Regions from separate parts of the Streptomyces sp. NBC_00158 genome, predicted to be linked through region 2. Evidence: riboswitches for the same ligand, from Rfam matches in the RefSeq annotation. Region 2 holds a riboswitch; each other region holds the start of a gene.

Region 1 (6,468 bases), 2.8 Mb from region 2:
GGATCCCGCTGGGCCAGCCGGGCCTGGCGCTGGCGGCGAAGCTCGCCGGGCGGGCCCGTACGGGCGGGGTGGCCGTGGAGCTGCCCCGGGGCGAGGGCATCGGGTACGAGCTGCTGGAGCTGGCGGCGCGCGCCGAGGCGTCGGGGACCGATCCGGAGACGGCGCTGCGTGCGGCGGCCCGGGTCTACCGGGACGCGATCCGGGCGGCCGAGGGCGTCGAAGACACGGCCTAGTCCCGCGGGGCGCGGGCCGAGGGGTCGTGCCAGTGCGGGGACGGGCGGTGCAGGAACCACTCGCCGAAGCCCAGGGGGCGGGTGCGCTGGGAGCCGGCGACGGGGACGGCGTCGTGGAAGAGGCGGTCGGGGCGGGCGCCCAGCTCCTGGAGGAGGTGGGAGGTCTCCTCGAGGAACAGGGCCGGTCCGCTGAGGTAGACGTCCTGTTCCCGCCAGAGCGCGCGGTTGCCGAGGGCGGTGGCCAGCCGGTCGGTGGCCTGGTTGCGGTGCTGCCCGGGGGCGGGGGTGATGTAGGTGACGCCGAGCCAGCGGCAGGCCGCGGCGTGCCGGTCGATCAGGGGCCGGTCGTAGAGGTGCGCGGAGTCCCGTGCGACCACGAAGAGGCGTACGTCGTGGCCGGGAGGGTGCTGGAGGAGTTCCTCCAGCAGGGCGCGGACGGGCGCCCAGCCGGTGCCGGCGGCGATGAGGGTGAGGGGGCGGTCCTCGCGGCGCAGGGTGAGGCGGCCGCCGGGGGCGCCGAGGCGCAGCACTTCGCCGGGCAGGACGTCGCGGACCAGGGCGGTGCTGAGCCGGCCGCCTTCGATGCGGCTGACGTGCAGGTCGACGGTGCCGTCGGGGCGGGGGGCGTTGCCGAGGGAGTAGGTGCGCCAGGTGGTGGGGACGCGGGCGCTGCTCACGCTGACGTACTGGCCGGGCCGGTAGGTCAGCGGGGTGCGCGGTGCGAGGGTCAGTACGCCGATGTCCTCGCCGTACTGGAGGTGGCGCACCACCTCGGCCTCCCACCAGGGGGGTTCGTCGCTGTCGGCGGCGCCGGCCGTCATGGCGTCGGCGATGAGCTGGTAGGCCTCGTACCAGGCCTTCTCGACGGCCGGGGTCCAGGCGTCGCCGGAGGTCTGGGCGAGGGCGGCGACCAGGCTGGTGCCGACGGCCGCGTAGTGCTCGGGGCCGACGAGGAACTTGCGGTGGTCGCGTCCGAGGTCGCGTAGATAGGGGACGAGGGTCTCGGCCTCCAGGTGGGCGACGACATGGGTGAGCGCGGCGAAGAGCCGGTCGCGCTGGCGTTCCATGTCCTCGGCGGAGGCCGGGAAGAGTTCGCGGAGCCCGGGGTTGTGCCAGAAGAGGTGGGAGTAGAAGTACTTGACCGCGTGCTCGGCCCTTCTCTCCACCACCGCGAAACTGCTTTTCAAGATCCTCACATCCACAGAACCGAAAGTAGGAATGTCGCAGAACCCGGCGTCAAGTGATGTCCGATCTGCGGACAGCCGCGACGAAGCGGCCATAAGGGATGGCCGGTGGCGAGCCGGGATACGGTCGACGGGTGCACGATCAGACCTCCGCCGCCCAGCCCGATCCTTCCCTCCCGGAGATGCCGACGCTCTTCGACTGGGAGTTCGCGACCGACCCGTACCCGGCCTACGCCTGGCTGCGCGAGAACTCGCCGGTGCACCGCACCCGGCTGCCCAGCGGGGTCGAGGCGTGGCTGGTGACCCGGTACGCCGACGCCCGCCAGGCCCTCGCGGACCAGCGGCTGTCCAAGAACCCGGCGCACCACGCGGAGCCGGCGCACGCCAAGGGCAAGACCGGGATCCCGGGGGAGCGCAAGGCGGAGCTGATGACGCACCTGCTGAACATCGACCCGCCGGACCACACCCGGCTGCGGCGGCTGGTGTCGAAGGCGTTCACCCCTCGGCGCGTGGCGGAGTTCACCCCGCGCGTCCAGGAGCTGACCGACCACCTGATCGACCGGTTCGCGGCCAAGGGGGAGGCGGACCTCATCCACGAGTTCGCGTTCCCGCTCCCCATCTACGCCATCTGCGAGATGCTCGGCGTACCGCGCGAGGACCAGGACGACTTCCGCGACTGGGCCGGGATGATGATCCGGCACGGCGGCGGGCCGCGCGGCGGGGTCGCCCGCTCGGTGAAGCAGATGCGCACCTATCTCGGGGAACTCATCCACCGCAAGCGGGATGATCTGGGCAATGACCTCATTTCAGATCTGATCCGGGCAAGTGATCACGGAGACCATCTGACGGAGGCCGAGGCCACGGCGATGGCCTTCATCCTGCTCTTCGCCGGCTTCGAGACGACCGTGAACCTCATCGGCAACGGCATCCACTCCCTCTTCATGAACCCGGACCAGCGCGAGCGGCTCCAGGCCTCCCTCGCCGCCGGGGAGAGCGCGCTGCTGGAGACCGGCGTCGAGGAACTGCTGCGCTACGACGGCCCCGTGGAGCTCGCCACCTGGCGGTTCGCCACCCGGCCGCTGGCCCTCGGCGGGCAGGACGTCGCGGCGGGGGACCCCGTACTGGTGGTCCTCGCGGCGGCCGACCGCGATCCGGAGCGGTTCGCCGAGCCGGACACCCTGGACCTCTCCCGGAGTGACAATCAGCACCTCGGGTACGGCCACGGGATCCACTACTGCCTCGGCGCCCCGCTCGCCCGTCTCGAAGGGCAGACGGCACTCGGAACTTTGCTGAAGCGTCTGCCGGATCTGGAACTTGCGATTCCCCCTACTGACCTGCGCTGGCGCGGCGGACTCATCATGAGGGGCCTGCGCACCCTCCCCGTCCGCTTCACAGTCCCGAACGAATGAGGCCGCGAGCGAAGCGCGACTGACCGGAAGTCAGCCTGGAAGCCGGTCCGGAAGTCGCTCCCCCGTCGAACTTGTGACATCCGTTCGAAGGCGGCTAGGTTCTGCCGTTACCCCGCCGTTATGCGAAAGGTGCAGTCTCATGCTTCCCGGGAACGGCCGCCACAGACGCCCCCGCCAGGTACCCGCGATCGTCGTCACCGCAGGAGTCACCGGCTCCGCGCTGGCCATGCCGCTGCTCGCCGCCACAGGTGCGAACGCGGCCGACACCGCCACGTGGGACAAGGTCGCCGACTGCGAGAGCGGCGGCACCTGGAGCGCGAACTCCGGCAGCGGCGCCTACGGCGGCCTGCAGTTCACCCTGGAGCAGTGGCGCAACGCCGGCGGCCTCGCGTACGCGGAGCGCCCCGACCTCGCCAGCCGCTCCCAGCAGATCGCGGTCGCCGAGCGGGTGCTGGCCTCCCAGGGCCCCCAGGCGTGGCCGCTGTGCTCCGCCTCGGCCGGACTGACCCAGCAGGGCCCCGCCCCCGAGGTGGACCCCGGTGACAAGCTGGAGCCCGGGCCCGTCGCGCCGACCAAGGGCCGCCCCGACGGCTCGGTGCCGAACGCGGGCAAGGGCAAGCCCTCCACGGACTTCGGGGCCCCGACCCCGGCGCCGAACACCCCGTCCAACCCGAGCGGGCTGCCGGACTACCCGCTGGGCCCCTCCAGCGGACTGCCCGTCATGCCCGCGCCGGACTTCACGGTCCAGCCCACGACGCCCGGCACGGCCACGCCCACCCCGGGCACGCCCACCCCGGGCACGCCCACGCCGACGGCGCCGGGCACCCCGACCGCTCCGGGCGTCACCCCGACGGCCCCGGCCACCCCCGGCGCCACCCCCACCCCGGGCGTCACGCCCACCGCCCCGGCCACCCCGGGCGACCCGACGGCCACCCCGTCCGCCGGGGCGACCGACGGCTCGGGCAAGCACCGCGGCCCGGCCGCCATCGAGGTGCCGGCGGCACCTGGCACGGCGTCAGTGCCCGCCGGGGAGCCCGTCTACACCGTGAAGCCGGGCGACAGCCTTTCGGACATTGCGAAGGCCAAGGGCGTCAAGGGCGGTTGGGACGAGCTCTACAAGGCCAACGAGCAGGTCATCGGTGGGGACGCGGACCTCATCAAGCCCGGACAGAACCTGGATCTAACCAAGAAATAGAGGGCAGTTCGGGCATCCATTAAGAGTTGAATGTCCGTTATCGCCAAATGAGACATGCATCTCTTCCGGACAACTGGCGTGTCTCGTTCCGGAACTGTTGCAAACCCGCCTCTCACCTGCACAAACGTGCTCCCGAGAGAGGCAAGTAGGCCGGTTTCTCCCCAAAATCACACGTTGAACATCGGGGAGAGACCTGTCTACCTTCTGAATCGCTCGCCACCGCGGGCTCCTTCGACCGCATCGCCGAATCCTGCCGGCGGACGGAGGGAACAGTCGTCGCGCAAGCGCCGAAGGCAGGAGCGGGGGAACCAAGGTAGGCGCCGGGAAAGGCCGTTGAGAGACGGCCCGCGTACCGGCTAGGGGTGAAGACACGCGCCGCGCCGCGTGACCGGGCAACTCATCCGCCCGAACCCGACAGCTCACCTCGAAGGCGTCGGTGAGGAGAACTCCATGCTGCTTTCCGGCAAGGGCAAGCACCGCCGCGGCTCCAAGGCCGTCCGCATCGTCACGCTCGCCGGTGTCGCCGGTGTCGCCGTCGCGGCCCCGCTGATGGCCGCCGGCACCGCCAGCGCCGCCACCGCGGCCGAGTGGGACAAGGTCGCCGCCTGCGAGTCCGGCGGCAACTGGTCCATCAACACCGGCAACGGCTACTACGGCGGTCTGCAGTTCTCCGCCTCCACCTGGGCCGCGTACGGCGGCAAGGCGTACGCCTCGCAGGCCAACCAGGCCACCAAGGGCCAGCAGATAGCCATCGCCGAGAAGGTCCTCAAGGGCCAGGGCAAGGGCGCCTGGCCGCACTGCGGCGTCGGCCTGTCCAACTCCTCGTACAACGGCGGCGGTTCCACCACCCCGTCGAAGCCCGCTCCGGCCAAGCCGGCCCCGGCCAAGCCCGCTCCGGCCAAGCCGGCCCCGGCGAAGCCCGCTCCGGCCAAGCCCGCCCCGGCGAAGCCGTCCACCTCGACGACCGAGACCAAGGGCTCCGGCAACGGCTCGGGCAACTGGACCCCGGCCAAGCCGTCGACCGGCACCCCGGCGACCGGTGGCACCTACACGGTCAAGGACGGCGACACCCTCGGCACCATCGCCGACGCCAACAAGGTCAAGGGCGGCTGGGAGAAGCTCTTCGAGCTCAACAAGGACACCGTCTCCGACGCCGACCTGATCTACCCGGGCCAGAAGCTGAAGCTCGCCTGAACGTCCGCGTAACACTCGCGGCACCCCGCAGCATCCCCACCGCCCGGCGCGTATCCCCCCACGCGCCGGGCGGCGGCGTGTCGTCCTCCAGTGCCCGCATTCCGGAACCGGAGCGCCGACCTCCGCCGTCTCCTCTCTCGTCAGGCACGCGAATTCAGGGGCCCTATGTCCCGGAAGGCGGGTATTCGGCCCCTTTTTCGTCCCAGGACCCGGGCGGTCGGGCAGCCCACACCCCGGAGCCGGTTAGGCTCTAGTCGGCAGGGCCGTCCCACGGCCCACACGCCACCGCACACCCAGCGTCACATCCCAGAAGGAGATGCTCGTGCCGTCCATCGACGTCGTCGTAGCCCGGGAAATCCTGGACTCCCGAGGCAACCCCACGGTCGAGGTCGAGGTGGGCCTCGACGACGGCAGCACCGGCCGTGCTGCCGTTCCGTCCGGCGCCTCCACCGGTGCCTTCGAGGCCATCGAGCTCCGTGACGGTGACCCCAACCGTTACATGGGCAAGGGCGTGGAGAAGGCCGTCCTCGCCGTCATCGAGCAGATCGGGCCGGAGCTCGTCGGCTACGACGCCACCGAGCAGCGCCTGATCGACCAGGCCATGTTCGACCTCGACGCCACCGACAACAAGGGCTCGCTCGGCGCCAACGCCATCCTCGGCGTCTCCCTCGCCGTCGCGCACGCCGCGTCCGAGGCCTCGGACCTGCCGCTGTTCCGCTACCTCGGCGGCCCGAACGCGCACCTGCTGCCCGTTCCGATGATGAACATCCTCAACGGTGGGTCGCACGCCGACTCCAACGTGGACATCCAGGAGTTCATGATCGCCCCGATCGGCGCGGAGTCCTTCTCCGAGGCGCTGCGCTGGGGTGCCGAGGTCTACCACACCCTCAAGAAGGTCCTGCACAACAAGGGCCTCTCCACCGGCCTGGGCGACGAGGGCGGCTTCGCCCCGAACCTGGAGTCCAACCGCGCCGCGCTCGACCTCATCATCGAGGCCATCAAGCAGGCCGGCTACACCCCGGGCAAGGACATCGCGCTCGCGCTCGACGTCGCCGCGTCCGAGTTCTACAAGGACGGCAAGTACGAGTTCGAGGGCCAGTCCCGCTCGGCCGCCGAGATGACGGACTACTACGCCGAGCTCGTCGAGGCGTACCCGCTCGTCTCCATCGAGGACCCGCTCTTCGAGGACGACTGGGCCGGCTGGAAGACCATCACCGACCGCCTGGGCTCCAAGGTCCAGATCGTCGGCGACG
Region 2 (6,468 bases):
ACGAAGTCAAGGGGCGGACCGGTCTGGCTCACCTCTTCGAGCACCTGATGTTCCAGGGTTCGGCGAGCGTACCGGGCAACGGGCACTTCGAGCTCGTCCAGGGCGCCGGCGGCTCGCTGAACGGCACCACCAGCTTCGAGCGCACCAACTACTTCGAGACGATGCCGGCCCACCAGCTGGAGCTCGCCCTGTGGCTGGAGGCGGACCGCATGGGCTCGCTGCTGGCCGCCCTGGACGACGAGTCCATGGAGAACCAGCGCGACGTCGTCAAGAACGAGCGCCGCCAGCGGTACGACAACGTCCCGTACGGCACCGCGTTCGAGAAGCTGACCGCCCTCGCCTACCCGGAGGGCCACCCGTACCACCACACCCCGATCGGCTCGATGGCCGACCTGGACGCCGCCTCCCTGGAGGACGCGCGCAACTTCTTCCGTACGTACTACGCGCCCAACAACGCCGTCCTGTCGGTCGTGGGCGACATCGACCCGGAGCGCACCCTCGCCTGGGTCGAGAAGTACTTCGGCACCATCCCGGCGCACGACGGCAAGCAGCCGCCGCGCGACGGCTCGCTCCCCGAGGTCATGGGCGGGCAGCTGCGCGAGGAGATCGTCGAGGAGGTCCCGGCGCGCGCGCTGATGGCCGCCTACCGCCTGCCGCACGACGGCACCCGCGAGTGCGACGCCGCCGACGTGGCGCTGACCGTGCTGGGCGGCGGCGAGTCCTCCCGCCTGCACAACCGCCTGGTACGCCGTGACCAGACGGCCGTGGCGGCCGGGTTCGGCATGCTGCGCCTGGCCGGTGCGCCCTCGCTGGGCTGGCTGGACGTCAAGACCTCCAGCGGCGTGGAGGTGCCCGCCATCGAGGCGGCCGTCGACGAGGAGCTCGCGCGGTTCGCCGCCGAGGGCCCGACGACCGAGGAGATGGAGCGCGCGCAGGCGCAGCTGGAGCGCGAGTGGCTGGACCGGCTGAGCACGGTGGCCGGCCGCGCGGACGAACTGTGCCGCTTCGCGGTGCTGTTCGGCGACCCCCAGCTCGCCCTGACCGCCGTCCAGCGGGTGCTGGACGTCACCGCCGAGGAGGTGCAGGCCGTGGCCGCGGCCCGGCTGCGCCCCGACAACCGCGCGGTACTGGTCTACGAGCCGCTGGCCGGCGCCGAGGCCCACGAGACCGAGCAGCACGACGAGAACGAGGGGGCGGAGCAGTGAGCGACACCGCAGCCGTCACGATGACCTTCCACCCGCGGCCGCAGGCCGGCGAGGCGAAGCCGTGGGCCTTCCCGGCCCCGGAGCGCTCCACGCTCCCCAACGGCCTGACCCTGCTGCGCTGCCACCGCCCCGGCCAGCAGGTGGTGGCGGTCGAGGTCAACCTCGCCGCGCCGCTGGACGCCGAGCCCGAGGGTCTCGACGGGGTGGCCACCATCATGGCCCGCGCCCTGTCGGAGGGCACCGACAAGCACTCCGCCGAGGAGTTCGCCGCCGAGCTGGAGCGCTGCGGCGCCACCCTCGACGCGCACGCCGACCACCCGGGTCTGCGGGTCTCCCTGGAGGTTCCGGCCTCCCGGCTGCCCAAGGCGCTCGCCCTGCTCGCCGAGGCCCTGAGCGCGCCCGCCTTCGCCGACGGCGAGGTCGACCGCCTGGTGCGCAACCGGCTCGACGAGATCCCGCACGAGCTGGCCAATCCGCAGCGCCGCGCCGCCAAGGAGCTCTCCAAGGAGCTGTTCCCGGCCACGCTGCGCATGTCCCGCCCGCGCCAGGGCACCGAGGAGACGGTCGCGCGGATCGACTCCGGGGCCGTACGCGCCTTCTACGAGGCCCACGTACGCCCCTCCACCGCCACCGCGGTGGTCGTCGGCGACCTGACCGGCATCGACCTGGACGCCCTGTTGGCGGACACCCTGGGCGCCTGGACCGGCGACACCGCCGCGGCCCGCCCCGTCCAGCCGGTGACGGCCGACGACACGGGCCGCGTGGTCATCGTGGACCGGCCGGGCGCCGTCCAGACGCAGCTGCTGATCGGCCGGATCGGGCCGGACCGGCACGACATCGTCTGGGCCCCGCAGGTGCTCGGCACCTATTGCCTCGGCGGCACCCTCACGTCCCGCCTGGACAAGGTGCTGCGCGAGGAGAAGGGCTACACCTACGGCGTGCGCGCCTTCGGGCAGGTGCTGCGTTCGACCGCCGACGGCAAGGGCGCCTCGATGCTCGCCATCAGCGGCTCGGTGGACACCCCCAACACGGGTCCGGCGCTGGAGGACCTGTGGAAGGTGCTGCGCACCCTCGCCGAGGGCGGACTGACCGACGCCGAGCGGGACGTGGCGGTGCAGAACCTGGTGGGCGTGGCCCCGCTGAAGTTCGAGACGGCCGCCTCCGTCGCCGGCACCCTGGCCGACCAGGTCGAGCAGGAGCTGCCGGACGACTACCAGGCGCGGCTGTACGCGCGGCTCGCCGAAACCGGTACGGCGGAGGCCACTTCGGCGGTCGTGAACGCCTTCCCGGTGGACCGTCTGGTCACCATCCTCGTGGGTGACGCGGCGCAGATCGAGGAGCCCGTCCTGGCCCTCGGCATCGGTGAGGTCACCGTCGTCTCCAACTGAGCGGCGCGAGGCCCGAGACGGGCCGGTGTCCGGCCCGTTTCCAGGGGGCTCCGGTGGAACGCCCACCGGAGCCCCCTTTGTCCGTTTAGTGGTGTGGTTGCAGGTATGCGGTGTGGCGTACGCAACAAAACCGCTCGTCTGTTTGGCGATTGACTGATGATCCGCCTAGCGTCGGCCGTGCTGTTCGTCAGTTTGTAACCGCCGCACCCGCGGCACCGGACAGCGATCGCCGAGTCCCCGTCAGGCGCGAGCCTGGGGAGCCGGGGACCCACATGCGTCCCTGGGGTGAATCGGACCCCCTCGCAAGAGGAGGCCCGTAGGAGACCTTCCTGCTCCGAACCCGTCAGCTAACCCGGTAGGCGAGAGGGAAGGAAAGGATCACCCCCTTCATGGCGTTTGGCAGTCGTGCCGCCGGTTCTGGTAAGCACCGTGGTTCCAGCCGTCTGAGCCGCAAGACCGCCGGCTTCGCCGGCGTCGCCGCCCTCGCCACCACGGGCGTGGTCGGCACCCTGGCCGCTCCGGCCTTCGCGGCGGACAACAGCAGCGCTCCGTCCATGGAGGACACCGGTCAGAACGCGATCGTCGTCGCCGACGGTCTGCAGGACGACATCGAGGTCCAGGCCGCGACGCAGCAGAGCGCCGCCGAGGCCGTGGCCGCGCAGGCCCAGGCCGAGGCCGAGGCGAAGACGCGGGCAGCCGAGGCCAAGCGCGCCGCCGAGGCCAAGGAGAAGGCCGAGCGCGAGGCCGCCGAGAAGGCCGCCAAGGAAGAGGCCCGCAAGCGCCTCAACACCTTCGTCTCCCCGATCGACGGTTCGTACGTCAGCACCCAGTACGGCGCGGGCGGCGGCATGTGGTCCTCCGGCAGCCACACGGGCATCGACTTCCACGCCGACTCCGGCACCTCCGTCCACGCCGTGGGCGCGGGCACCGTCGTCGAGGCCGGCTGGGGCGGCGCCTACGGCAACAACGTCGTGATCCGCCACAACGACGGCACGTACACCCAGTACGGGCACCTGGACTCGCTGAGCGTCTCCGCCGGCGAAACGGTCACCCCGGGCCAGCAGATCGGCCTGTCGGGCTCCACCGGCAACTCCAGCGGCCCGCACCTGCACTTCGAGGCCCGCACCGGCGCCACGTACGGCACGGACATCAACCCGCTGGCCTACCTGCGCAGCCACGGCGTGGGCATCTGACCCGCAGGCACACAGCACGCTTCACCGAAGAAGGCCCCGGCTCACAGAGCCGGGGCCTTCTCCGTATTTCCGCCCCTGTTTCCGGCCTTGTTCGCCGACCCGCTCGGAAATCCGTCGCCTGTTGCCATAGAGTCGCGGAACGGCCACGATAAACCGAACCGAAACCAGCGGAGGTCCGGCCTTGCGTATTCCGGCGCACGCGGTGTGCACAGCGATCCGCGACGATATCGTCTCCGGATTCTTCGGGCCGGGCGGCCGGCTGACCGAGGAGGTGCTGGCCCGCCGCTACGGGGTCTCGCGCGTGCCGGTCCGCGAGGCGCTGCGGACCCTGGAGTCCGAGGGCTTCGTCACCACGCGGCGGCACGCGGGCGCCTGCGTTGCCGAGCCGACCGAGCAGGAGGCCGCCGACCTCCTGGAGCTGCGGACGCTGCTGGAGCCGCTCGCCGCCTCCCGGGCCGCCCGCCGGCGTACCGACGGCCACCTGAAGGTGCTGCGCGGGCTGGTCAGGCTGGGCCGGGAACGGGCCGGGCGGGCCCAGGGGGAGGACCTGCGCGCCCTGGGGAGCTGGTTCCACGAGACGCTGGCCCAGGCCTCGGCCAGCCCGGGGCTGATCGCCCTGCTGACCCAGACCCGGCACAAGATCGCCTGGATGTACGCGGTCGAGGCCCCCGCGCAGCCCGCGGAGTGCTGGGCCGAGCGCGCCGCGATCGTGGACGCCGTCGCGCGCGGGGACGCGGAGCGGGCCAGGGCGCTGACCGCGCTGCACGCGCAGCGGTCGGCCGGGGCGCACCGGCCGCGGGTGAGGAATCCGCAACCTGCCGTAAACACGGCGAGCGCTCCGAATTAACAATTCCCGTATACAACGGAGGGATATCCCGGAACCGTCCGTCCCGGACGCCGGTGGAATTCCCGTCCGTTTTGCGCGACCGCGGCCCGGTCCCCTCACGCCGAATCCGAATTCCAGGATTTCCCGACCGGGTGCACCGACCGGATCCCCGAAGGGGAAAAGCGGAAGCCGCAGCCCCCGGGGTGGTGGGGACTGCGGCTTCCGGTCTACCGGACCCGAAGGGTCAGACGGTCTCGGGGAGCTCCTCGAGGCCCTCGGCGACCAGCTTCGCGAGGCGGTCGAGCGCGGCGTCCGCACCCTCGGCGTCGGAAGCCAGGACGATCTCCTCGCCGCCCTGGGCGCCCAGGCCCAGGACCGCCAGCATCGACGCGGCGTTGACGGGGTCGCCGCCGGCCTTCGCGATGGTCACCGGGACTCCGGAGGCGGTCGTCGCCCGGACGAAGATCGAGGCGGGACGAGCGTGCAGGCCCTCGGCCCAGCCGACGTTGACGCGGCGCTCTGCCATGGTGATGCCCTTCAGGTTCTACGGGTTGTCTAGACCAGTCTCTCACGCCGTCCGGAATGCTCGGACCGACCTTCGGCCCCTGTCCACTGCCGTTCGACCCTCCCCAGCTTGCACCGGTTCGCCCCGGTGCGCCGTCTTCGCCGCGCACGCGCCGGGCGGGCCGCCCACCGCACTCGCACACCTGGCCGGACCGCCCCTTAAGGTGGCCCCATGACCACCGCGTCGGACCCCTCGTACCCGGCCCACTGGGAAGCGGACGTCGTGCTGCGCGACGGCGGCACCGCCCGGATCCGCCCCATCACCACCGAGGACGCGGGCCGCCTGGTCAGCTTCTACGAACAGGTCTCGGACGAGTCGAAGTACTACCGCTTCTTCGCGCCCTACCCCCGTCTCTCGGACCGCGACGTCCGCCGCTTCACGCACCACGACTACGTCGACCGGGTCGGCCTCGCCGCGACCATCGGCGGTGAGTTCATCGGAACGGTCCGCTTCGACCGCATCGGCCCCGACGGACGCCCCGCCTCCGCCCCCGCCGACGAGGCCGAGGTCGCCTTCCTGGTCCAGGACGCCCACCAGGGCCGCGGGGTCGCCTCCGCCCTCCTGGAACACATCGGCGCGGTGGCCCGGGAACGCGGGATCCGCAGGTTCGCGGCCGAGGTGCTGCCCGCCAACACCAAGATGATCAAGGTGTTCACGGACGTCGGCTACCAGCAGAAGCGCAGCTTCGAGGACGGTTCCGTCCACCTCACCCTCGACCTCGAACCCACCGCCGAGTCCCTCGCCGTCCAGCGCGCCCGCGAGCAGCGCGCCGAGGCCCGCTCCGTCCAGCGCCTCCTCGCCCCCGGCTCCGTCGCGGTGATCGGCGCCAGCCGCTCCGGCGCGGGCGTGGGCGCCACCGCCCTGCGCAACCTGCGCGACGGCGGCTTCCGCGGCCACCTCTACGCCGTCAACGAGGCCCGCGCCCCCGGCATGGAGGGCGACCTCCTCGAAGGCGTACGGGCCTACCGCGGCCTCGCCGACATCGGCGCCCCCGTCGACCTCGCCGTGATCGCCGTCCCCGCCGACCGGGTGCCCGACGCCGTGGCCGCCTGCGGCGAGCACGGGGTGCAGGGGCTCGTGGTCCTGTCCGCCGGATACGGCGAGAGCGGCCCCGCCGGGCTCGCCCGCCAGCGCGAACTGGTGCGGCAGGTCCGCTCGTACGGGATGCGGCTCATCGGGCCCAACGCCTTCGGGGTGATCAACACCGCCCCGGAGGTGGAGCTGAACGCCTGCCTCGCCCCGGCCCCCGCCTCCGTCCGCGGCCCGATCGGCCTGTTCACCCAGTCCGGGG
Region 3 (6,468 bases), 740 kb from region 2:
GCTCTTCGGCTGGCAGCGCCCCTGCTACCTGATGAGCGACGGCTACGTGCCCACGTACCGGGAACTCATCGAGGACACCGACTGGAGCAAGTACGGCCGGGGCAAGGACCCGCGCTGCGCCAACTGCATGGCGCACTGCGGCTACGAGCCCACCGCCGTCCTCGCCACCATGGGCTCCCTCAAGGAGACCCTGCGCGCCGCCCGGGAGACCGTGGCGAGCAACCGGGACGCGTCGGCATGACCGCCGGACAGGGGGCGCGGCGGGGCTTCGACCTCGCCGCGCTGCTCGCCGAGCGCGGCGGGGAGCGCTACGAACTGCACGCCCGCCACCTCAACCACCAGCTGCCCCGCATGCTGCACACCATCGGCTTCGACAAGGTATACGAGCGCGCCGAGGGTGCCCACTTCTGGGACTCCGAGGGCAACGACTACCTCGACATGCTGGCCGGGTTCGGGGTGATGGGCCTCGGCCGGCACCACCCGGTCGTCCGCCGGGCCCTGCACGACGTCCTGGACGCCCAGCTCGCCGACCTGACCCGCTTCGACTGCCAGCCGCTGCCCGGACTGCTGGCCGAGAAGCTGCTGTCCTACAGCCCGCACCTCGACCGCGTCTTCTTCGGCAACAGCGGAACCGAGGCGGTGGAGACCGCCCTGAAATTCGCCCGGTACGCCACCGGGCGGCCCAGGATCCTCTACTGCGACCACGCCTTCCACGGGCTGACAACCGGCTCCCTGTCGGTCAACGGTGAAGGCGGCTTCCGCGACGGGTTCGCCCCGCTGCTCCCCGACACGAAGATCGCCCTCGGGGACCTCGCGGCCCTGGAACGCGAACTCGCGCGCGGGGACGTGGCCGCCTTCGTGGTCGAGCCGGTCCAGGGCAAGGGGGTGCACGCCGCCCCGCCCGGGTTCCTGCGGGCCGCGCAGGAGCTGCTGCACCGGCACAAGGCCCTCCTGATCGCCGACGAGGTGCAGACCGGCCTCGGACGGACCGGGGACTTCTACGCGTACCAGCACGAGCCGGGCGTGGAACCGGACCTGGTGTGCGTGGCCAAGGCCCTCTCCGGCGGGTACGTGCCCGTCGGCGCGACCCTGGGCAAGGACTGGATCTTCCAGAAGGTCTACTCGTCCATGGACCGGGTGCTGGTGCACTCCGCCAGTTTCGGTTCCAACGCCCAGGCGATGGCGGCCGGGCTGGCGGTCCTGTCCGTCATGGAGGACGAGCGGGTGGTGGCCAACGCCCGGGCGACGGGCGACCTGCTGCGCGGGCGCCTGGCGGCGCTCGTGGACCGGTACGAGCTGCTGCACGAGGTGCGCGGACGCGGACTGATGATCGGCATCGAGTTCGGCAGGCCCACCTCCCTGGGGCTGCGCAGCCGGTGGGCGATGCTCCAGGCGGCCCGCAAGGGCCTGTTCGCCCAGATGGTCGTGGTGCCTCTGCTGCGCCGGCACCGGATCCTCACGCAGGTCTCCGGGGACCACCTGGAGGTCATCAAGCTGATCCCGCCGCTGATCGTCGACGAGGCGGACGTGGAGCGGTTCCTCGGGGCCTTCCAGGAGGTCATGGACGAGGCGCACGGCGGGGGCGGGCTGATGTGGGACTTCGGCCGGACCCTGGTCAAACAGGCGGTCGGCAACCGCTGAGGCGCGGGCGCGACGGCGCCGGAGGGGCCCTGGCGGGTCCCCTCCGGCCGTCCGGGCAGCCCTCGCGGGTCAGCCCTCCAGGAGCCGGTCCCGCAGCCGCTCCAGCGACTCGGGCGCGAGCGCGAGACCCTCCGAGAGGTAGGGCTCCACCCCGCCCCACTGCTCGTCGATGACGGCGAAGGCCGCGAACAGGTACTCCGCCCGGGCGTCGAACAGCGGAGCCAGCAGCTCCATCACCTCGGGGGAGCGGGACTCGGGCTCGTCGCTGCCCCGGCGCACCCGGTAGCGGTTGTGCGGGGCGTTGGACTCCAGGTAGTCCGCCACGATCGCCTCGCGCTCCACGCCCAGCGCGAGCAGGGTCACCGCGACCGACAGCCCGGCCCGGTCCTTGCCGGCGGCGCAGTGCATCAGCGCCGGCACGCTGTCCCGCGCGAGGGCGTGCACGACGCGGCCGTGTTCGGCGGTGCGGGTGCGGATGATCGTCCGGTACGAGTCCGTCATGCGGGCGGCGGCCCGGCCCTCGCCGAGGAGGCCGCGGAGCTGCTCCAGCCGGCCGTCGCGGACCATCTTCCAGAACTCGCGGCCGTCGGCCGGGTCCGTCAGCGGGATGTTCACGTTGCGCACGCCCGGCAGTTCGACGTCCGGGCCCTCCAGGGCCTGGTCCGCTCCGTTGCGGAAGTCGAAGACGGTGTGCAGCCCCAGCGAGCCGAGGAACTCTGCATCGGTTTCGGTGGCATGCGCCAGATGTCCGCTTCGAAACAGTCGTCCCGGCCTGACCCTCCGTCCGTCCGTGGTCGGCAGGCCGCCCACGTCGCGGAAGTTGCGCACTCCGGTCAGCTCCGCGCCGGGCTCGGGCCGGGCCGGAAGGGGCTGGGGTATCTGCTGGGTCACGTGTACTCCTCCGCGTGGGTCCGTGGTGTCCGAATTGGTCTGGTTGGGAACAACTTGCCATATGTGGAGGCGAGATCGGGCCGGGCCCCGTGAGCCAGATCATACGGTGACCGTGCGTGCCTGATCGCGGAATCCGAATTGCCTTGTGGGGGCGGTTGTTGATGGTGCGGAATGGACGCAGGGTGACCGGAATTCCGTTGATCCCCCATATCTGCGAATCCGTCAGGGAATTCGCGGCTTGTTGCCCGGTGCCCCGCTCGATTACCTTCGCGATCGATCCGGGTGGACCGCCTAATCCTGCCGCCGCCCGGGAACCGCACCCGACCATCGCGCGCGGCAGGAGCGGGGGAACCAGGTAGGCCGCTGTTCCGGATCTTCTCCGGCGCAGCTAGGGGTGAAGCCGAAACCGTGCCCAGCACGTACGGCCGGACATCTCCAGTCCGAACCCGACAGCTCACCTCGCAGGCGCCGGAGAGGAATTCGCCATGCCCGGAAAGGGTAAGCATCGCCGTCCGAAGTCCCGTTCGATATCCCGCGGCTTCGCCGTCGCCGGGACCGGCGGAGCGGCCCTCGCGCTCCCCCTGATGGGGGCCGCCGGCGCCAACGCCGCCCCGGCCGCCCCCCAGGCCGCGTCCGTCCCCGCGCAGGGCGCGCAGGCCCCGGGGGCCCTCCGCGCCGCGGCCCCGGCCGCCGGGTCCGCCGCCGCGGCCCCCGCCGCCGCGCCGACCTCCTACACCGTCGTGCCGGGCGACTACCTCTCCAAGATCGCCGCCGAGCGCCACATCGAGGGCGGCTGGGAGCAGCTGTACGCCGACAACCACGAGGCCGTCGGCGAGGACCCGTCCCTCATCCACCCCGGCCTGAAGCTGACCCTCGTCGGCGGCCGGGACGCCGCCCCCGCCCCGAAGGCCCCTGCGGCCCCGGCCGAGGGATCCTCCAGCGGTACTCCGTCCGGCTCCGAGGACCTGGGCGACAAGGCCCGGGCACCCAAGGGCACGGGCAAGACCACCGCCGGCAAGCCCTCCCGCACCTCCGGCGGCGCGGCCGCCCAGGGCTCCGGCGCCGCCGCCAAGAGCGAGAAGGCCGCCGCGCCAGCCGCGCCCGCCACCGCCGCCGGTTTCACCTCCCCCGTCGCCGGCGGCGTCTCCACCCAGTACCGCGTGAGCGGCGCCATGTGGTCCTCCGGCTACCACACCGGCGTCGACTTCATCGCGAGCACCGGCACCACCGTCCGGGCCGTCGGCGCGGGCACCGTGGTTTCCGCAGGCTGGGGCGGCGCGTACGGCAACCAGGTCGTCATCAAGCACGCCGACGGCAAGTACTCCCAGTACGGCCACCTCTCCTCGCTCTCCGTCTCCGCGGGCCAGAGCGTCACCGGCGGACAGACCATCGGCCTCTCCGGCGCGACCGGCAACGTGACCGGCCCGCACCTCCACTTCGAGATCCGCACGGGCCCGTCCTACGGCTCCGACATCGACCCGCTCGGCTACCTCCGCTCCAAGGGCGTGAGCATCTGACGGCACCCGCCGTCGGCACGAGAACACGCGTGGGGCCGGGACCCGAGGGGGGTCCCGGCCCCACGTGTACTTATTCCTTATCCCCCGCGTGGTATAGATCACGGTCCGTCAACCCCTCATTACGTTGGCGTAGGTTGGTTGCCAAGGTGAAGGATGTCTTCCTGTGGCAGCGACGAAGACGACACTGAAGACCATCGGCTCGTACGCGGCGATCGGGGACAGCTTCACCGAAGGCGTGGGGGACCCGGGACCCGGGGATTCCTATCTTGGCTGGGCGGACCGGCTCGCCGTGCTCCTGGCCGATCAGCGCGACGAGCACGACTTCCGGTACGCGAATCTGGCCGTGCGGGGCAAAGTACTCGACCAGATCGTGGCCGACCAGATCCCGAGAGCCAAGGAACTCGCACCCGACCTCGTCACCTTCTGCGCGGGCGGAAACGACATCATCCGCCCCGGCAGCGACCCGGACGACGTCGCGGAGCGGTTCGAGGCGGCCCTCGCCGACCTCAAGGCCTCCGTGGGCCTCGTGATGATCACGACCGGCTTCGACACGCGGGGCGTACCGGTCCTCAAGCACCTGCGCGGCAAGATCGCGACGTACAACGTGCACGTCCGCGCCATCGCCGACCGCTACGACTGCCCCGTCCTCGACCTCTGGTCCCTCAAGACCGTCCAGGACCGCCGGGCCTGGGACGGCGACCGCCTCCACCTCTCGCCCGAGGGCCACACCCGCGTCGCCCTGCGCGCCGCACAGGTCCTCGGTTACGAGGTGCCGGCCGACCCGGACCAGCCCTGGCCGCCCGTCCCGCCGCGCGGCTCGGTGGACGTGACCCGCGACAACATCCAGTGGGCGCGCGAGCACCTCGTGCCGTGGATCGGCCGCCGGCTGCGCGGCGAGTCCTCCGGCGACCACGTCGAGGCCAAGCGCCCGGACCTGCTGCCGCTGTAGCGGCCCCGGGCGGGGGAGGGGAAGCCCCGGGTGGCGCTCACGACACCGCGCGGCGGAATCCTCCGGGGCCGGTGTGCGTTGGGATGGTCGTAGACGTACGACCGTCCCATCCTGCACCTTCCCAGGAGGCGCCTTGACCGGCTCCCTTCCCCTGCGTCCCCGGCTGCGCGCCCTGCGGCCCGAAGCCTTCGGCGCGGACCCGTCCGGCGCACGGCTGGAGCGGATCCTGCGCTCGCCGAACTTCGCCGACGGCGTCTTCCGGAACCCGGTCGGGGCCCGGACCAGACCTTCCGGATCGATGGCGGAGTTCGCCAAGATCTACTTCCACAAGGAGCAGCGGGCCCGGCGCAGCCCGGCCGCCTCCGTCCCCGTACACCCGACCACCCTCGCCGACCTGGCCAAGCCGCCGGCGAGCGGACTGCGCCTGACCTGGATGGGCCACTCCAGCGTGCTCGCGGAGATCGACGGCCGCCGCGTCCTCTTCGACCCCGTCTGGGGCGACCGCTGCTCCCCGTTCCCCTTCGCCGGACCCAAGCGGCTCCACCCCGTCCCGGTCCCGCTGGCCTCGCTGGGCGCCGTCGACGTCGTCGTGATCTCCCACGACCACTACGACCACCTCGACCTCCCCACGATCAAGGCGCTGGCCGGCACGGACACGGTCTTCGCCGTCCCCCTCGGCGTCGGCGCGCACCTGGAGCGCTGGGGCGTCTCCCCGGACCGGCTGCGCGAACTCGACTGGAACGAGGCCACCGAGGTCGCCGGACTCACCCTCACCGCAACCCCCGCCCGGCACTTCTGCGGCCGGGGCCTGCGCAACCAGCAGTTCACGCTGTGGGCCTCCTGGGTGGTCAGCGGCGGCGGGCACCGGATCTTCCACAGCGGCGACACCGGCTACTTCCCGGGCTTCAAGGAGATCGGCGCCGAGCACGGCCCGTTCGACGCCACGATGATCCAGATCGGCGCGTACTCGGAGTACTGGCCCGACATCCACATGACCCCCGAGGAGGGCCTGCGGGCCCACCTCGACCTCCAGGGCGGGGCTCCGGCGGGGACGCTGCTCCCGATCCACTGGGGCACCTTCAACCTGGCCTTCCACGCCTGGGCCGAACCCGCCGACTGGACGCTCGACGCCGCCGGGGACGCGGGCCAGCGCATCGCCGCCCCGCGCCCCGGCGAGCCCTTCGAGCCCGCCGGCAAGCTGCCCGTCGACCCCTGGTGGCGCCCGGTCTCCACCCCCATCGCCCGCCCCTGGCGCGACCCGAAGCCGGCGGACCCGGCGGGCCCGGCGCCGAGCGGGCCCCGGGCGGGTGACCTGGACCTCGCGGGAGAGCGCTGACCCCGCAGGAGCGCGAGCGGGCCGTCCTGTCGTCGTGCGTACGCGGATCCCGCGTACGACGACAGGACGGCCCGGCGCTCGGCCGCCACCCCCGCCGACCGGAAGCAGCGGCTGCGGGGCGGCCCCGGCGCGCA

Evidence for each region. A riboswitch is a leader RNA that binds a small molecule or an ion and turns the genes downstream of it on or off. The one in region 2 is predicted to bind cyclic di-AMP.
Region 1: another riboswitch for cyclic di-AMP. It lies ahead of OG553_RS20420 (transglycosylase family protein); the one in region 2 lies ahead of OG553_RS07410 (M23 family metallopeptidase).
Region 3: another riboswitch for cyclic di-AMP. It lies ahead of OG553_RS04195 (LysM peptidoglycan-binding domain-containing M23 family metallopeptidase); the one in region 2 lies ahead of OG553_RS07410 (M23 family metallopeptidase).

What each region holds. Positions count from the first base shown of each region.
Region 1 is NZ_CP108161.1:4,411,096-4,417,563, forward strand. It holds gene OG553_RS20400 (nucleoside triphosphate pyrophosphohydrolase) at 1-233, shown strand, start outside; gene OG553_RS20405 (globin domain-containing protein) at 230-1,402, opposite strand; gene OG553_RS20410 (cytochrome P450) at 1,600-2,826, shown strand; gene OG553_RS20415 (transglycosylase family protein) at 2,966-4,021, shown strand; cyclic di-AMP (ydaO/yuaA leader) riboswitch at 4,297-4,469, shown strand; gene OG553_RS20420 (transglycosylase family protein) at 4,472-5,215, shown strand; gene eno (phosphopyruvate hydratase) at 5,532-6,468, shown strand, end outside.
Region 2 is NZ_CP108161.1:1,660,622-1,667,089, reverse strand. It holds gene OG553_RS07420 (M16 family metallopeptidase) at 1-1,205, shown strand, start outside; gene OG553_RS07415 (M16 family metallopeptidase) at 1,226-2,593, shown strand; cyclic di-AMP (ydaO/yuaA leader) riboswitch at 2,811-2,970, shown strand; gene OG553_RS07410 (M23 family metallopeptidase) at 2,983-3,786, shown strand; gene OG553_RS07405 (GntR family transcriptional regulator) at 3,968-4,633, shown strand; gene OG553_RS07400 (HPr family phosphocarrier protein) at 4,857-5,138, opposite strand; gene OG553_RS07395 (GNAT family N-acetyltransferase) at 5,349-6,468, shown strand, end outside.
Region 3 is NZ_CP108161.1:923,990-930,457, reverse strand. It holds gene hpnH (adenosyl-hopene transferase HpnH) at 1-241, shown strand, start outside; gene OG553_RS04205 (aspartate aminotransferase family protein) at 238-1,641, shown strand; gene OG553_RS04200 (tyrosine-protein phosphatase) at 1,711-2,532, opposite strand; cyclic di-AMP (ydaO/yuaA leader) riboswitch at 2,811-3,013, shown strand; gene OG553_RS04195 (LysM peptidoglycan-binding domain-containing M23 family metallopeptidase) at 3,018-4,049, shown strand; gene OG553_RS04190 (SGNH/GDSL hydrolase family protein) at 4,213-4,998, shown strand; gene OG553_RS04185 (MBL fold metallo-hydrolase) at 5,132-6,334, shown strand.